Regions from separate parts of the Leucobacter japonicus genome, predicted to be linked through region 2. Evidence: riboswitches for the same ligand, from Rfam matches in the RefSeq annotation. Region 2 holds a riboswitch; the other holds the start of a gene.

Region 1 (8,148 bases), on a different contig from region 2:
GTTCCGCATGCTCGTGCAGAGGCAGAATGCCCACTCGTGGTATGTCGCGTTTGCGGCGTTGCTCATGAGCTTGACGCTCGTGGTCGATCTGCTCTTTCACCACTACATGGCGCATCGATGGTTGATCTGGACCCTGTTCGTCGTGAGTCTCGCCGGTGGCATCGGCGCGCTGCTCTCGGGTGCACGAATTCCGCGGTGGATCGGTGTGGTTGCGGTGTGCGTGTTCTTCGTCGCTCAGGGCTACTTTTTGAGTCTGCGCGACGATCCGCAATCGGTGATCTCTTCGGTGCAGCAGTTTCCGATCGTCGCGTTCTATCTCGGGTGGTTCGTGCGGCCGAAGGTCGCCGTGCCGCTTGCCCTGTTCGGACTCGTCGGCTTCGCCATCGTCATGTTCTCAAACCCGTTGTTTGGTGCGAACGGCAGTATCGGTGCACCCGTTGCCGTGCACGCGCTCCTGGGGCTCATCTTCTGTTACGGCGCCGGGCTGTATCTCTGGCGCAGGGAGGTGCGCATCGAGTCGGCGGACCCGCTGACTGGGGCATTGACGCGCGCACGATTCCAGGAGCGTGCAGCTCATCGCATCGACCGGGCGCGTGCACCGCTGAGTCTCGTGGCGATTGACTTCGACGACTTCAAGACGTTGAACGACACCCACGGTCATGCGGCGGGGGATGTGGCACTCGAAACGACGATCGGCGTCTGGTTCGAGGAAGTACGCGTCGGGGATGTCATCGGGCGCATCGGGGGAGATGAATTCGCTCTGCTGCTCCCGGCGACCGATGCGGCGACTGCGGCAGGCATTGCCGAACGGCTGCTCACGGCATCGCCTCATGCCTGGTCATGGGGAGTTGCGGAACTCCAAGTCGGAGACGACACCGCGTCGCTGTGGCGTCGCGCGGACGCGGCGCTCTACGAGCAGAAGCGCGAGAAGCGGCAGGCGCACTATGGATAGACGCCGGTTGTACCCCGATCTCGCGAGCCTCGGCTCGGAGATATGGATGCGGTTTGTGCGCTGGCAGACCCCGTTCTCCTACATGAGCGCCGCGATACCCGCTCTGCTCGCGGTCGTCTTCGTGTCCGACCTCATCGTCGGTCACCAGCACATGAACCGCTTGATGGTGACCATGTGGCTCGTCTTCTACGGCGTCGCAACCGCGCTGCCCCTGGTACTCGGGCGCAGATACCCGCTGTGGGCGGGGGTGGTGATGTTTGCTGTGATCGAGACCTGGTCGACCTACTTCCTGCTGTTTTCTTCGCACGCGCATGCCGAGATCAATGCCCTCCTGGAACTCCCGTTCGTCGCGCTGTATCTTGGGTGGTTCTACCCGCCGGTCTTCGGTCGTGTGCTCATGGTCATCGGCGTGATCCGCATGCTGATCATCCTGATGGTGAACCCGGACCTCGGCATGGGCCTCGCCGATCCGAATGTCATGGTTGGCTACGCGATCCTCATCGCGATCTTCTGCTACGTGGGGGCTCGCACCGTGCAGCGTCAGCTCCATCGTGAGGCGCGCACCGATTCGTTGACCGGCGCACTGAATCGGCGTGGATTGGGCGAGCTCGCGACGGTCGTGCGCAACCGCGCGGCGCGGGCGGGGGAGCCCGTGGCCGTCGCGATGATCGACTTCGACGATTTCAAGGGGCTCAACGATGCGGGGGGCCACATCGCCGGTGACGCCGCGTTGATCGAGTCAGTCGAGGTCTGGACCGTGCTCGTGGGGATGCGCGGCACGTCGGGCCGGTCAGGTGGCCTCGTCGCACGGCTCGGCGGCGATGAGTTCGCCCTCGTGCTGCGCAGTGGGCCCAGCGAGCTCGAACAGGCGCTGGACTCGATGCGAGCGGCATCGCAGTTTGCGTGGTCATGGGGTATCGCCGAGGCGGTTCCCGGCGAGCCCCTCGACATCGCCCTTGCACGCGCTGATGACGAGCTGCTCCGTGCGAAACCAGCACGCGGTAAGGGTTCGATCACTTCGCGGTGATAGGCTTTTCGTCGGTCGAGCTAGCTCGACATCGAGACATTTTTCTGCCTCGGATCACCCCGACTCCCAAGCAAAGGACAGTACGTGGATCTGTACGAGTACCAGGCACGAGATCTATTCGAACGATACGAGGTGCCGGTACTCGCCGGCATCGTCGCCGACACCCCTGAAGAGGTGCGTGCGGCCGCCGAGAAGATCGGTGGCGTGGTCGTCGTAAAGGCGCAGGTAAAGGTCGGTGGCCGCGGCAAGGCCGGCGGCGTGAAGGTAGCGAAGACGCCCGACGAGGCCTTCGAAGCGGCTCAGGCCATCCTGGGGCTCGACATCAAGGGCCACACCGTCGAGCGCGTGATGGTCGCGGCGGGTGCTGACATCGCCCAGGAGTTCTACTTCTCGGTGCTGCTCGATCGCGCAAACCGCACGTACCTCTCGCTTGCATCGGTCGAGGGCGGCATGGAGATCGAGCAGCTCGCTGTCGAGAAGCCGGAGGCGCTCGCCCGCATTGCAGTGGACCCGATCACCGGCATCGATGCGGTGAAGGCTGAAGAGATCGCTCGCGCGGCGAACTTCCCCGAAGAGCTCGTCGCCAAGGTCGTGCCCGTCTTCCAGAAGCTCTTCGCGGTGTACGCGGGCGAAGACGCGACGCTCGTCGAGGTGAACCCGCTCGTGCTGACTGGTGCAGGTGACATCGTCGCGCTCGACGGCAAGGTCTCGCTCGATGAGAATGCCGAGTTCCGCCAGCCGCAGCACGCCGAGCTCGCTGACAAGTCGGCGGAGGATCCGCTCGAGGCCAAGGCCAAGGCGCAGGATCTCAACTACGTGAAGCTCGACGGCGAAGTTGGCGTGATCGGCAACGGTGCAGGCCTCGTGATGTCGACGCTCGACGTCGTCGCTTACGCCGGCGAGAACCACGGCGGCGTCAAGCCCGCCAACTTCCTCGACATCGGTGGCGGCGCGTCGGCCGAGGTCATGGCGGCGGGGCTCGACGTGATTCTGGGCGACCCGCAGGTGAAGTCGGTGTTCGTGAACGTGTTCGGCGGCATCACGGCATGCGACGCCGTTGCCAACGGCATCGTCGGCGCGCTCGAGAAGCTCGGCGATGCGGCGAACAAGCCGCTCGTCGTGCGCCTCGACGGCAACAACGTCGAAGAGGGCCGGGCGATCCTGAACGCGGCGGCGCACCCGCTGGTCACCCAGGCCGCCACCATGGACGAGGGCGCCGACAAGGCCGCCGAGCTCGCCAACGCCCGCTGATCCGAGACGAAAGACTGTAGGAGTAGAACCACCATGTCGATCTTCCTGAACAAGGATTCCAAGGTCATCGTCCAGGGCATCACCGGCGGCGAGGGCACCAAGCACACCGCGCGCATGCTCGCGGCGGGCACCAACATCGTTGGCGGCGTGAACGCGCGCAAGGCGGGCACCACGGTGTCGCACGTTGACGCGCAGGGCAACGCCGTCGAGCTGCCGGTGTTCGCGACCGTGGCCGAGGCCATCGCTGCGACGGGCGCCGACGTGTCGGTCGCATTCGTGCCGCCGGCCTTCACCAAGGATGCCGCCATCGAGGCCATCGATGCCCGCATCGGCCTGCTCGTCATCATCACCGAGGGCGTGCCGGTCAAGGACTCGGCCGAGCTGTGGGCGCACGCCCAGGCCACCGGCAACGAAACCCGCATCATCGGCCCGAACTGCCCCGGCATCATCACGCCGGGTGAGGCCCTCGCCGGCATCACCCCCGCGACCATCACCGGCAAGGGGCCGATCGGCCTCGTGTCGAAGTCGGGCACGTTGACCTACCAGATGATGTATGAGCTGCGCGATCTGGGCTTCTCGACCGCGATCGGTATCGGCGGCGACCCGGTCATCGGCACGACGCACATCGACGCGCTCGCCGCGTTCGAGGCTGACCCTGAGACCCAGGCCATCGTGATGATTGGTGAGATCGGCGGCGACGCCGAAGAGCGCGCGGCCGAGTTCATCAAGGCCAACGTGACGAAGCCGGTCGTCGGCTACGTCGCCGGCTTCACCGCGCCCGAAGGCAAGACGATGGGGCACGCTGGCGCCATCGTCTCGGGTTCGGCCGGCACCGCTCAGGCGAAGAAGGAGGCCCTTGAGGCCGCCGGTGTCAAGGTCGGCAAGACGCCGACCGAGACCGCCGAATTGCTGCGCGAGGCTTTCGCCCAGCTGTAAACAGCACCCGAACGTCGGCGGGCCGGTCACTCTGGGGTGGCCGGCCCGCCGTGCTGTCTCCGGGGGCGCGGGCCGACAATGCGCAAGCGGCACGCCCGCAGGGGTGCGTCTCGGCTCGGCAGAACTCTTGCGGAGTAAGCTTCTGACGATGAGATCCTTGGTGACCGCGGTGATCGCCGCAATCGAAGCCGCCGCGGTGGCGATCGCCGGGCTCGCCGTTGTCGCGGTTCCTGGGGTGCTGCTCTGGGTCGTGACGTTTGGGCTCTCCGCCGAACCGGCATCGGTCACGTCGGCGGTCACCGGAGTGTGGCTGCTCGCGCACTTCGTGCCGCTGCACTTCGCGGTGCCCGCCGAGGCGGCACTTGCACTGGGGCTTGCCCCTGAAGCGCTGCAGTTCACGCTTTCGATCGCCCCGCTCGGCATCACCCTCGTCACCGTGCTGCTCGCGCTGCGCTCGGGTTGGCGTTTTGCGGCTCGCGGAGGTGTGGGGGCATTCGGTGCGCTGGGCGGCGCGGCTGGGTTCGGCGGCATCGCGTTCGCGGCAGCGGCGCTCGCCGCACCACTGCTGGTGTGGCCGCACGCACTTGCTGCCGCGGTTCCGGCCGCCGTATTCGGGGCGTCCTCGCTCACCGCCTTCGTCGTGCGGGCCGCGATCGACGGGCACGATTGGTGGCACGCGCTGGTGCGCCAGGCGCAGCGCGGCTTGGAGGCCCTCGGCTGGTCGGGTGCGGCCTCGCTCCCGACTCGCGGCGCCGAAGCGCTTCGACTCGCTGCAGCATCGATCGCGCTAGTTATCGGGCTCGCCTCGGTCGCGTTCTCGATTGCCGTGATCACGAGTTACGCCGATGTCACCGCACTGACGCAAAGTCTGCAACTCGACCCTCTCGGCTCGTTCACCGTCTTCATTTCGCAGCTGGCGCTGGTGCCGACGGCGATTGTCTGGAGCTTGTCTTGGCTTGCCGGGCCCGGGTTCGCGATCGGAGTCGGCAGTTCGACGACGCCGTTCGAAACGCTCCTCGGCCCATTGCCGGCGCTGCCGATCTTCGGGGCGATCCCGTCGAGCTGGGGCGCGTTCGGTGGAGTGGCACCCGCCATCATCGTGCTCGCCGCGATCGTGCTCGGCGTGCGGTTCGCGAGGCGGCCCGCGCAGCGCCGTTCGAGGTTGACGGTGGTGCTGGCCGCACCGGTCATCGCGAGCCTCTGCACCGGTCTCGTCGCGGTGGGGCTGGCCTCGGCCGCCGGGGGTGCGATGGGGCCGGATCGCCTCGCCGAGAACGGCCCTCACCCTTGGGCACTCGGTGGGTTTCTCGCTCTCGAGGTCGGCGCCGGGCTGCTGCTGGGTGCGCTGGCGGGTCGCATGGATGTGCAGCAGGTGCGCTCCGCGATCCCCGAGCGCGTCACGGACGCGACGCCGGCGCTCGCGGGGTTGACGCTGGGGCGTCGTCGTCGCACTGAGCCAGTCGAGGTAGACGTCGTTTCGGCACGCCTGGCCGCTGCAGGTGCCTTCGACGCCCCAGCTGCCTTCGAGACGGTGGAGCTCGAGCGGTCGGCCGTCGACGATGCCCATCTTGACGACGAGTATCTGAACGATGCGTCCGTCGACACCGGGAACGATGAGACGGCGGCGTTCGAGACCGGGCGCATCGGAGATGCTGAGTTTGAAACGGCTGAGTTCGAGACGGCTGAGCTCGAGACTGCGCAGTTCGAGCGAGCAGACTTCGAGACCGCGCAGATCGACGCAGACGATCTCGAGACGGCGTCGAGCGCCTCGACGCCGTCCGAGAGACGGCCGGAGTCCGAGCAGACCTCGCGCGATGCCAATGCTGACCACAGCAGCGTAGACCCGGAGTTCAGCGAAGCCGACCTGCTCCGCGCCTACGCCTGGGACGCGGCACCCGAAACCACTGACGCATCGTCTGATGCGGAAGACCGCAGCGAGAAGCGCTCCGGTTGGCGTTGGCCGGGCGGCGGGCACTAAGGTAAGAGGGCAATCCACGGGAGTCCTGACGCGCAGGGCTGAGAGGGAGCACGCGAGCTCCGACCGTCAACCTGATCTGGTTCATGCCAGCGGAGGAAGGAAGCCCTCAATGACGCCTATCCACTTTTCCCGTCGCGCGCGACGATCGGCACTTGCCACGGTGTCGGCAGCGGCCGCACTCGGTCTCGTGCTGACGGGCTGCACCACCGGTGCCGCCGACGAAGCCGATGCGAAGACGGTGACGCTGATCGTGCACGATTCGTTTCCGAACGACGACTTCGCGAAGGCCGCGAGCGCGGCAACCGGCTACGACGTACAGGTCGTCTCGGCCGGCGATGGCGGCGAGCTCACCAACAAGCTGGTGCTCACGAAAGGCGCACCCGTCGCCGACGCGTTCTTCGGAGTCGACAACATTTTCGCGTCGCGGCTCGTCGACAACGGCGTGGTGAAATCGTACGTGCCCGAGGCGCTTCCACAGAGTGCACTCCAGTACGCGGTGGAAGCCGAGGGGCCGAGCGCGCTCGGCAACGAGTACGTCGAGCGCACCGGCATGATCCCGGTCGACCACGGTTCCACCTGCATCAACATCGACACCGCCTGGTTCGCCGAGCACGGCGTCGCCGAGCCGCAGACCTACGCCGATTTGACGAAGCCCGCCTACCGCGACCTCACGGCGCTGCTCGACCCGACCGCATCGTCGACCGGCGGCTCGTTCCTCGTCGGCACGGTGTCGGAGTTCGGCGAGGACGGATTCGCAGACTACTGGCAGCAGCTCGTCGACAACGGCGCCCGCATCGAGCAGGGCTGGAGCGACGCCTACTACGGTCAGTTCACGCAGGGCGGTGAAGACGGCACGCGTCCGATCGTGGTGTCGTACGCATCGTCGCCGGCGTTCACCGTGAATGACGCGGGCACCGCGTCGAGCACCGCCGCGCTGCTCGACACCTGCACGCAGCAGGTCGAGTACGCCGGGGTGCTGCGGGGCGCCGCCAATGAGGCCGGAGCCGAGGCTGTCGTCGACTACCTCGTCTCGCACGAATTCCAGCAGACCATCCCCGAAGCGATGTACATGGTGCCCGTCGACAGCTCGGTGGAACTCCCCGAAGCATGGGCGAAGTTCGCACCCGAGCCTGCGGCCGACCAGACGCACGATCTCACTTCGGCGCAGATCGAGGCCGGGCGCGAGGGGTGGCTGAAGACCCTGGGCGACCAGATCGGACTCTGACATTCTGCGACGCGGGGGAGGCGCGACGTCACGGGCGAGCACCAGCCCGTGGGGTGTCGCGGCGTGGACGGCGGCGACGGCCGTGCCGCTCGCCTTTCTCGCGCTCTTCTTCCTGTGGCCCGTCATTTCGCTTATCGCGACGGGGTTCGTCGATGGCGGTGCGCTCGACTTCAGCGGCATCCCCGAGGTGTTCGGCGCGGCGCGCACCTGGCGGGTTATCGGTCAGACGCTCGCCCAGGCCGGCGTCGCGACGCTGATCTCGCTCGCGCTGGGTGTGCCCGCGGCGTACGTGCTCTACCGCCTCGACTTTCCGGGGCAGAGCCTGCTGCGGGGCTTTCTCACCGTTCCGTTCGTGCTGCCGTCGGTGGTGGTGGGCGTCGCGTTCTCCGCGCTGCTCGGCGCGGGCGGCCCGCTCGCGGGGTGGGGCCTTGACCGGAGCTTTGCCGCGGTCGTGCTCGCGCTCGCGTTTCCGAACGTGGGCGTGGTGGCGCGCACCGTGGGCGGATTCTGGGCGAGGCTCGACGCCACCTCCGAGCAGGCGGCGCGGGTGCTCGGCGCCTCCCGGGCGCGCGCCTGGACCCTCGTGACCTTGCCCGCGCTCGGGCCAGCGCTCGCCTCGGCGGCGTCGCTCGTCTTCCTGTTCTGCTCCACGTCGTTCGGTATCGTGCTCATTCTCGGCGGCTCGGCGTTCGCGAACGTGGAGACGGAGATCTACCGGCTCACGGTGCAGTACCTCGACCTGCGGGGCGCCGCCGTGCTGTCGATCGCGCAGTTCGCGA
Region 2 (8,148 bases):
GTGCAGCGGATTGACCTCGAAGATGCCGAGCAGCAGTCCGCCCTCGGTAGCGATGAATCCAACGCCCCCGGTCACGGCAAAGCCCAGCAGACCGACCAATACATAGACCGCACCGAAGATCACTCCGAGAATGCGGTTGGGTGAGTTCTTCACGACGTTCTCCTTCATTGTTGCGGTGATGTTCGCCGTGGGACTGACGTGTCGACGCCGCGCGCATCACCTGGTTTCCCCAGTGTTGATCGTTCGGAGCGGAAGCGATAGTGGGTTGCGGGACACCGCGAACGTGCAGTAAGTTCCCAGCTTTCTCCGCAATGCGCGCCGCAGCCAGTGTCCGCCGGCCCGTGCACCCCACGTCAAGGCCTGGGCAAAGTCAGTGCTCGGGGCTAGGTTGTCCCCATGGTCACGCAGATTCTCGGAATCGGCACCGCAGTGCCGCGCGCTCGTCTGGCCCAATCCCGCGCCCGGGATTTCTTCGCCGCCCAGCCCGGGGTCGATCGGCTCGCCGCCAGACTCATCTCGGCCGCCTTCGATCAATCGGCGATCGAGTCGCGCTACTCGGTTATCGGCGGGCTCGATGACGATGATGGTTCGTTTTCGCACGCCGAGCTGTTCACGGAGGATCGCGAGGTGCTGCGGGCCCCGTCGACCGGCGAGCGGAATCTCGTGTATCGCCGGGAGGCGCCCCCGCTCTCGGAGCGCGCCGCCCGCGACGCACTGGACCGGGCCGGCGTTGCCGCAGCCGACGTGACGCACGTGGTCACGGCGTCGTGCACCGGATTCTTCGCACCGGGCCCCGACTACCTGCTCGTGCGCAACCTCGGCATTCCGACGAGCGCGGAACGCACCCACATCGGTTTCATGGGCTGCGCTGCGGCGTTCCCGGCATTGCGCGCCGCAACCCGCATCGCCGACGCCCAGCCCGGTTCGGTGATCCTCGTCGTCTGCACCGAGCTCTGCTCGCTGCATATCCGCTCGTCACGCGATCCCGAGCAGATCGTCGCCTCGGCCGTGTTCGGCGATGGATCGGGCGCTGCGGTGGTCGCGTCAGACCCATTCCCGCACCACCGCGCGACGCCCACGCTCGAGGTCGGCGCATTCTCGACGGCGATTACGTCGGAGGGCGAGGCCGACATGGACTGGACCATCGGCGACCACGGGTTCGAGATGCGACTCACGGCGAACGTGCCGCGCATCATCGGGCGCGAGATCGCCGGCGTCGTCGGGCCGATGCTCGCCGATGACGCTGCGGGCGCGGAGAGCGCCGAGCCGCACGGCGTCGACGCGTGGGCCGTGCACCCCGGCGGGCGCAGCGTGCTCGATCGCGTGGAGAGCGGGCTGGACCTCCCGGAATCGGCGATGCAGGTCTCACGCGGCGTGCTGCGCGACTACGGCAATATGTCGAGCGCGACGATCCTGTTCATTCTGCAGCGCATCCTCGCCGACGACGCGCTGCACGATGGCGCGAGCATCGCTGGGCTGTGTTTCGGCCCAGGGCTGACCGTCGAAACCGCACGGTTCACCCGGCGGGCGGCGCGTTCGACATGAAGCTCTCCGAGCTCGACCGGCGAAACACGCAGCTGCGCGAGATCATGGACGACCCCGAGTGCGAGCCGGCGCAATTGCGGCGCACGCTCGAGCGTTTCGGCATCGTGAACTCCGCCGTCGCGCGTTGGGGTCGGGTGTACCGCACACACATCCGCCCCGCGTTCTCGGCTGCGCGCGCCACGGGCGGGGCGGAGCAGCGTCTGCTCGATATCGGCTGCGGAGGCGGTGATGTGCTGCGCCGCCTGGTGCGCTGGGCGCGACGCGACGGCTACCGCGTCTCAGGCCTGGGCATCGATCCCGACCCGCGTGCCATCGCCGTCGCTCGCGCCGCAGCGCCGCTCGACGGCGTGCGCTACCGGGAGTGCTTCAGCGACGAACTCGCAGCATCGGGGGCGCGCTTCGACGTGGTGGTCTCGAATCATCTGCTGCACCACCTTGAGACGCCGGCGCTCGAGGCGCTGCTCGCCGACTCCGAGCGGTTGGCGGATCGCCTCGCCGTGCACTCCGACATCGCACGCGGGCGGTTCGCCTACGCCGCGTTCTCCGTAGGCGTTGCGCCGGTGTCACCCGGCACGCTGCTGCGCGTCGACGGCCTGCGTAGCATTCGGCGGAGTTACCGGCCCGCTGAGCTCTCGGAAGCACTGCCCGCGAACTGGCACATGGAGCGAGTCGGACCGTTCCGGCTGCTCGCCGTGCATCGGCCGAAGCGGGCGATGGCCCGGCTCGAGACGGCGCGGGCGTGAACCCATGAGTGCCGAACGCGAGGCCCCCGGGGTGCACGAGGTGCTGATCATCGGTGCGGGGCCGAGCGGCACGCTCCTGGCCGCCGAACTGCGGCGGCTCGGCGTGGAAGCGCTGCTCATCGAGCGTCGCACCGACTCAGCGCCGGGCAGCCGGGCGATCGGGGTGCATCCGCCCGTGCTCGCAGCGCTCGAGCCGAGCGGGGCGACCGCACGCATTCTCGAGGGTGCCGCCCGCATTCCTCGGGGCATGGCCCGCGCAGCCGGGCGCACGATCGCGACGGTGCGATTCGATCGTCGGCACCCGCGCTTCCCGTTCATCGCCGCGGCTCCGCAGCAGGTCACGGAGGCGGCGCTCGCGGCGATCGCCCCTGAGCCCCTCCGCGGAATGCGGGTCATCGGGGTGCACGCCGCGGGCGACCTCATGCGGGTGCGCGCCGAAGACGCCGCGGGCGACACCACCGTGTGGGCCGCGCGCACGGTCGTGGTCGCGGCGGGCGCCCGCGGACGGCAACTGCTGAGCGGGTTTCTCCCCGTGCGCGCGCACGCCTACGCTGACCGATATCTCATGACCGACCTCGCCGATGCTCCGGGAGAACCCGAGCACACGGCGGTCATCACGCTGGGGGCGAGCGGTGTCGCCGAATCGTTCCCGTTGCCGAACGGCGGTCGGCGACTGGTCGCGCGCGTCACCGCCGCCGGCCCGCACGAGGCGCGGGAACGACGCGGGCGTCTGACGAGCGCTGGCGCTGATATCGGAGACGCTGAGATCGGTGACCGCACCGGCGAGGTCGATCTCGCCGGGCCACTGGCGCGCGCCGCGCAAGCCGCCGATGTCGATCGACTGGCGGCTGCCGTGCTCGAGCGGATCGGGCGTGCCGAGCTGGCATCGCGGGTCACGGCGGCAACCGGGTTCGGCATCCGGCGCGTGCTGCTCTCGCGCATGGTCTCGGGGCCGTGGGCGCAGCACGGCGCCGGATCCGGCTACGTCATCGCCATCGGTGACGCGGCCCACGAAGTCAGCCCGATCGGGGGTCAGGGCATGAACCTCGGTCTGCTCGATGCGGTGACCCTCGCCCCGGTGCTCGCGCGCCTCCACGCGCACGCTCTGGTCGACGAACCGCACGCGCTTGCGCACTGGGAGCGCAACCGACTCGCGTCGGCACGCACGGCCGGGCGACTCGCCGGGCTCAACACCGCGCTCGGGCGCCCGTGGCCCCGGCCGGTCACGGGCACGATCGCCGCTGCGATGCGCACGGCGATGCGCACTCCGCTCGTGCGACTGCCCGAACGCGCCTATGCCATGGGGTTCGATCGCGACGCCTGAGCCCGCAAGAGCGCATGGAGTTCCGCTTCGAGCGCGGGCACCCGAGGGTCGACGAGAAACCGTTCGTCGCGCGGAATGTCTCGACTGACTTCGACCGACCCCGCGATGGGCGCGGGCCGGTTGGCAAATACGATCACCCGGTCGGCCAATCGCACCGCCTCCCGAATGTCGTGCGTCACGAACAGGATGCTCCAGCGGTGCACGTCCCACATGTCGAGCAACCAGCGCTGCAGCTCATCGCGCGTGATGGCGTCGAGCGCCCCGAAGGGTTCGTCGAGCAGCAGGATCGGGCGATCCTGCACGACCGCACGCAGAAACGACACCCGCTGCCGCATGCCACCCGAGAGCTGCCGCGGATACCGATCGGCCGCGTCGGCAAGCCCGAACGGTGCGAGGAGCGCCGTCACCCGCTGTCGGGCCTCGGAGCGAGATACTCCCTGCACTTCGAGCCCGATCGCGGCATTCGCGACCACGCGCCGCCACGGCAGCAGGGCGTCGCGCTGCGGCATGAACGCGAACGGGCGCGGTGACGGCAGTGGGGATCCGTCGTACCTGATCTCGCCGCCGTCGAGCGGGAGCGCGCCCGTGAGCAGCGAGAGGAGTGTCGACTTGCCGCTGCCGCTGGCACCGACCAGTGCGACGATCTCACCCGGGTCGAGCGTGAACGAGACGTCGGCCAGCACGCGGCGCTCGCCGAAGCGCTTCTCGACGGACGCGAGCTCGAGCGTCGCCGTGCCGGAACCCGCCGTCATCGCGCACCCGCCGGCTCGCCACGGTCGATGCGCATCCACGGCAGCGCGACGCGCTCGACGAGCACGACGAGCCCGAAGAGCGCCAGCGTCAGCGCGGTGCTGACGCCCACGGCGGCGAGCACGAGGTCGGTGCGGAAGACATTCTTCGCCGACTGCATGTACACGCCGAGCCCCGCGACGGCCCCGGCGTACTCGGCGAAGATCGCGCCGACCACGGCATAGGTGATCGAGATGCGCAGCGCCGAGAAGAAGGACGGCATGGCCGAGGGCAGCCGCACGAGACGGAAGACCGAAACGCGCGACGCCCCCATCGACCGCAGGAGCTGCTCGGCGTCGGGGTCGGCGGACGCGAAACCGCGCAGCAAACCCACGACCATCGGAAAGTAGGTGACGAATGCGACGAGCAGAATCTTCGGCACCAGCCCGAACCCGAACCAGAGCACCACCAGGGGCGCGATCGCGATGAGGGGAAGAGTCTGGCTGACGATCAACAACGGCAGCAACGCTGATCGGAGCACCCGTGAGAAGTCGAGCACCGTTGCGGTGAGCGCTGCCACCACGACCGAGAGGCTGAACCCGGTGAGCGTCGCCAGCAGCGTCGGCAGGGCATGGTGCAGAAGCGCGCCGCGTTCGGTGGCCCCGGACGACGCGACACGGGTAGGCGACGGCAGCAGTTCGGAGGGAACGATGCCCGAGACCGAGACCCACTGCCAGAGACCGAGCAGCGCGACGAGCGCGACGGCGGGCGGGAGCACCCGCCGCACCGTCACGCTCACCGCGTCTCGGGCGAAGGTCACTCGAGGTACTCGTCGGTGTAGTAGTCGCTCCAGTCGGGCGCCTCGGTCACCGTCGAGCCGTCGGCGTCGGTCAGGAAGCCGCCATCGACCAGAAACGCGCCGAATGCGTTCCATGCCTCAGGGTTCGCCGCACCGATCTCGCGGTCGGGCGACGTGAAGTACTCGTCGGCGAGCAGTTTCGCACTCTGGTGCACGAGCTCGGTCGCGGTGCCGAGCGTGTCGGGGTTCGCCTCGATGAGCAGATCGGCGGATTCCTCCGGATGCTCGGCAGCGTAGGCGTACCCGCGGGCGACCGCCTGCACGAACGCGCGGGCTTCGTCGGGGTGCGCATCGAGGTAGGCCTCGCTCGAGACGATGCCCGTCGACTGCTGCTCGGGCACCCCGAAATCCTGGTAGCTGAACTCGCGGTACGGGTGCCCGTCGATCTTCGCCTGCAGATCTTCCCAGGTCGCCACCGACAGAGTGAAGTCGATGCGGCCCTGCGACAGCGCCTCGTAGGCACCGGTGTCGAGCGTGACCTCGGTGAAGTCGCCGGTGCCACCGTCACCCGCGATCGTGGACGATGCGAGTGCCGAGTACAAGGGGGCCCCGAAGCCGCCGAACGTCTTGCCGTCGAGGTCTTTCGGTCGGGTGATATCGTCTCGGCCGGCGAGCGCGACGATGCGACCGGAGTCGATCTGCGTGACGCGGTACACCGACACGAGGTCGAGGCCAGCGGTGCGCGCCGTCTGCACGCCCGGCTGCCCGCCGATGCCGAAGTCGGCCTCGCCCGCGGAGACGAGCTGCGTCGCCGACGTCGTGCCGTAGGGCAGAATCTCGACGTCGAGCCCGGCATCGTCGAAGTAGTCGAGTTCGTCGGCGACGTAGATCCCGATGTGGTTGGTGTTCGGCGCCCAGTCGAGCGCGAAGGTGACCGGGGTCGCTCCGTCGGAGCCAGAGTTCGCCGAGTCGTTCGCGTCGGCTGCGGTGGAGCAGCTCGCGAGCCCTGCGGCGAGCGCCGCGGCGATGAGACCTGTGGCGATCCGGCGCATATTGCGGCGTGGATGGGTGGGGTGGTTGCGCATGAAAGCGTGCCCTTCTGTGGTGAATGGGGCACGGGTTCGTAGAGTGTCTCCCTGCGCTGGCATGATCCAGATCAGGTTCGACGGTCGAAAGTTGAGTACTTTCCTCTCAGCCCGGCCTACCGGACTCCCGTGTGGCACTCACCCTAGCAACATTCGCGCAAGTGGCGCGCTTCGTCCCCTAGGGTGGGCTGCGTGACGCAGACCTCACCGAGCACGCAGCCCGCACCGATCCCTCAGCCCGCATCAGGCACTCAACCCGCACCCGGTGCTCAGGCCGCAACCGAGCCGATGACGCCCGTGGAGTACGGTGTCGGGGCGCGCTTCACACTCTCCGTGTACGACTCCGAGTACGTCCGGATCATCTTGGGTGCCCTCGCAAGCGCCTCGGCTGATGGGCTCACCGTCGAGACGAACGACATCTCGACGTTCATCACCGGCAGTGAACAGCGGGTGCTCGAGTACGTGCGCGACGTGATCTCGGCGGCTGCGGAGAGCGGCGCGCATCTCTCGGCCGCGATTCTGCTGTCGCGCGGCTGCCCCGGCGAGCTGCAGTGCGCGCTGCCGCCCGGCGTGTACGCGCTCGCTGCGTCGCCCATCGCGTTGTCGCCTACCGGGGTGCGCGCCCGAGCGCACTGGTCGCTCTACCCGCTGCTCGACGCGCACGGCGCCGACGGAGCGCACGGCTCGCGTGCCGACTCCGCGCCCGCCGACCACATGACCCCGATCTACGCGGCGATCGAGCAGGCGAAGCACGAGGGCGTCTACTCCGGCTCCGATCACTACGCCACCCGGCTCGACGGCGACCTCTCGGCGGTGCTCGAGACGGCCGCAAACGCGTGGATCGGCGTGGGCGCCACGGTGCAGCACGTCGTGACGCACCTCACGGTCTCGATCAATAGCCCGTCGATCGCGGGCATCCCGGCTCCCGAGCTCACGGTATGACCAGCACCAGCACCGGCCGCGGCATGCACCTGGTCGGCATGGTGAACCCGCCGACGAGCCAGTACTCCGAGAACTGGCGCAACCCGCTCGGACGCACCGACTGGCTGAGCGGGGCGTTCTACGCCGACCTCGGGCGCACGCTGGAGCGCGGCTGCTTCGACATGATCTTCTTCGCGGATGCATTGGCGGTGCCCGAAGACGGTGCGGGTGGGTTCGCAACGACGCTGCGAACCGCGGGCAAGGGCGCCATCTATCTCGACCCGATCACGAAGGTGTCGCTCGTCGCGGGGGCCACCTCGCGCATCGGCCTGGGGGCGACGGTGTCGACGAGTTTCGTGCCGCCGTACACGATCGCCCGGCAGTTGCTCTCCGTCGATCACCTCTCGAACGGCCGTGCCGCCTGGAACATCGTCACCTCGACCACCGACGCCGAGGCGCGCAACCAGGGGCACGAGGGCATCGCTCCCCCGGCCGATCGCTACGATCGCGCCGACGCGGTGGTCGACACCGTGGTCGAGCTCTGGCGCAGTTGGGAGCCTGGAGCGCTGGTGCACGACCAGGCGACCGGCGAGTTCGCCGATGCCACCCGTGTGCACCGCGTCGCGGGGTCGCTCTCACGCGGTCCGCTGACCCTGCCGCAGAGCCCACAGGGGTTTCCGGTGCTCATGCAGGCGGGGTCGTCGCCGCGCGGCCGGGCGTTCGCGGCTCGGTGGGCCGAGGTGGTGTTCGCGATCGGCGACTCCCCCGAGGCGATGCGTGAGCTGCGCACCGAGATTCGGGATCGCGCGCGCCTCGACCACGGCAGAGACCCTGACGCGATCCGCGTGCTGCAGGGCGTGCAGCCGGTGGTCGGGTGGACCGATGCCGAGGCGCAGGCGAAGCTCGCGGCCCTCGTCGCCCAGATCGACCTGCCCGGCGCACTCGAAAAGCTCGGTCGACTGCTGCATGCGGAGTCGCTCGACCCCGCGGCCCGGGCGACCG

The links. A riboswitch is a leader RNA that binds a small molecule or an ion and turns the genes downstream of it on or off. The one in region 2 is predicted to bind thiamine pyrophosphate.
Region 1: another riboswitch for thiamine pyrophosphate. It lies ahead of AMS67_RS07825 (thiamine ABC transporter substrate-binding protein); the one in region 2 lies ahead of AMS67_RS04765 (ABC transporter substrate-binding protein).

What each region holds. Positions count from the first base shown of each region.
Region 1 covers NZ_JHBX01000106.1:6,093-14,240, reverse strand. Annotated here, with positions in the region: gene AMS67_RS07850 (GGDEF domain-containing protein) at 1-952, shown strand, start outside; gene AMS67_RS07845 (GGDEF domain-containing protein) at 999-1,979, shown strand; gene sucC (ADP-forming succinate--CoA ligase subunit beta) at 2,064-3,230, shown strand; gene sucD (succinate--CoA ligase subunit alpha) at 3,264-4,166, shown strand; gene AMS67_RS07830 (cell division protein PerM) at 4,315-6,144, shown strand; TPP riboswitch at 6,151-6,259, shown strand; gene AMS67_RS07825 (thiamine ABC transporter substrate-binding protein) at 6,254-7,369, shown strand; gene AMS67_RS07820 (ABC transporter permease) at 7,452-8,148, shown strand, end outside.
Region 2 covers NZ_JHBX01000104.1:41,331-49,478, forward strand. Annotated here, with positions in the region: gene AMS67_RS04735 (DUF4383 domain-containing protein) at 1-153, opposite strand, end outside; gene AMS67_RS04740 (type III polyketide synthase) at 397-1,545, shown strand; gene AMS67_RS04745 (methyltransferase domain-containing protein) at 1,542-2,288, shown strand; gene AMS67_RS04750 (FAD-dependent oxidoreductase) at 2,293-3,612, shown strand; gene AMS67_RS04755 (ABC transporter ATP-binding protein) at 3,582-4,364, opposite strand; gene AMS67_RS04760 (ABC transporter permease) at 4,361-5,161, opposite strand; gene AMS67_RS04765 (ABC transporter substrate-binding protein) at 5,158-6,225, opposite strand; TPP riboswitch at 6,257-6,366, opposite strand; gene AMS67_RS04770 (YkoF family thiamine/hydroxymethylpyrimidine-binding protein) at 6,418-7,167, shown strand; gene AMS67_RS04775 (NtaA/DmoA family FMN-dependent monooxygenase) at 7,164-8,148, shown strand, end outside.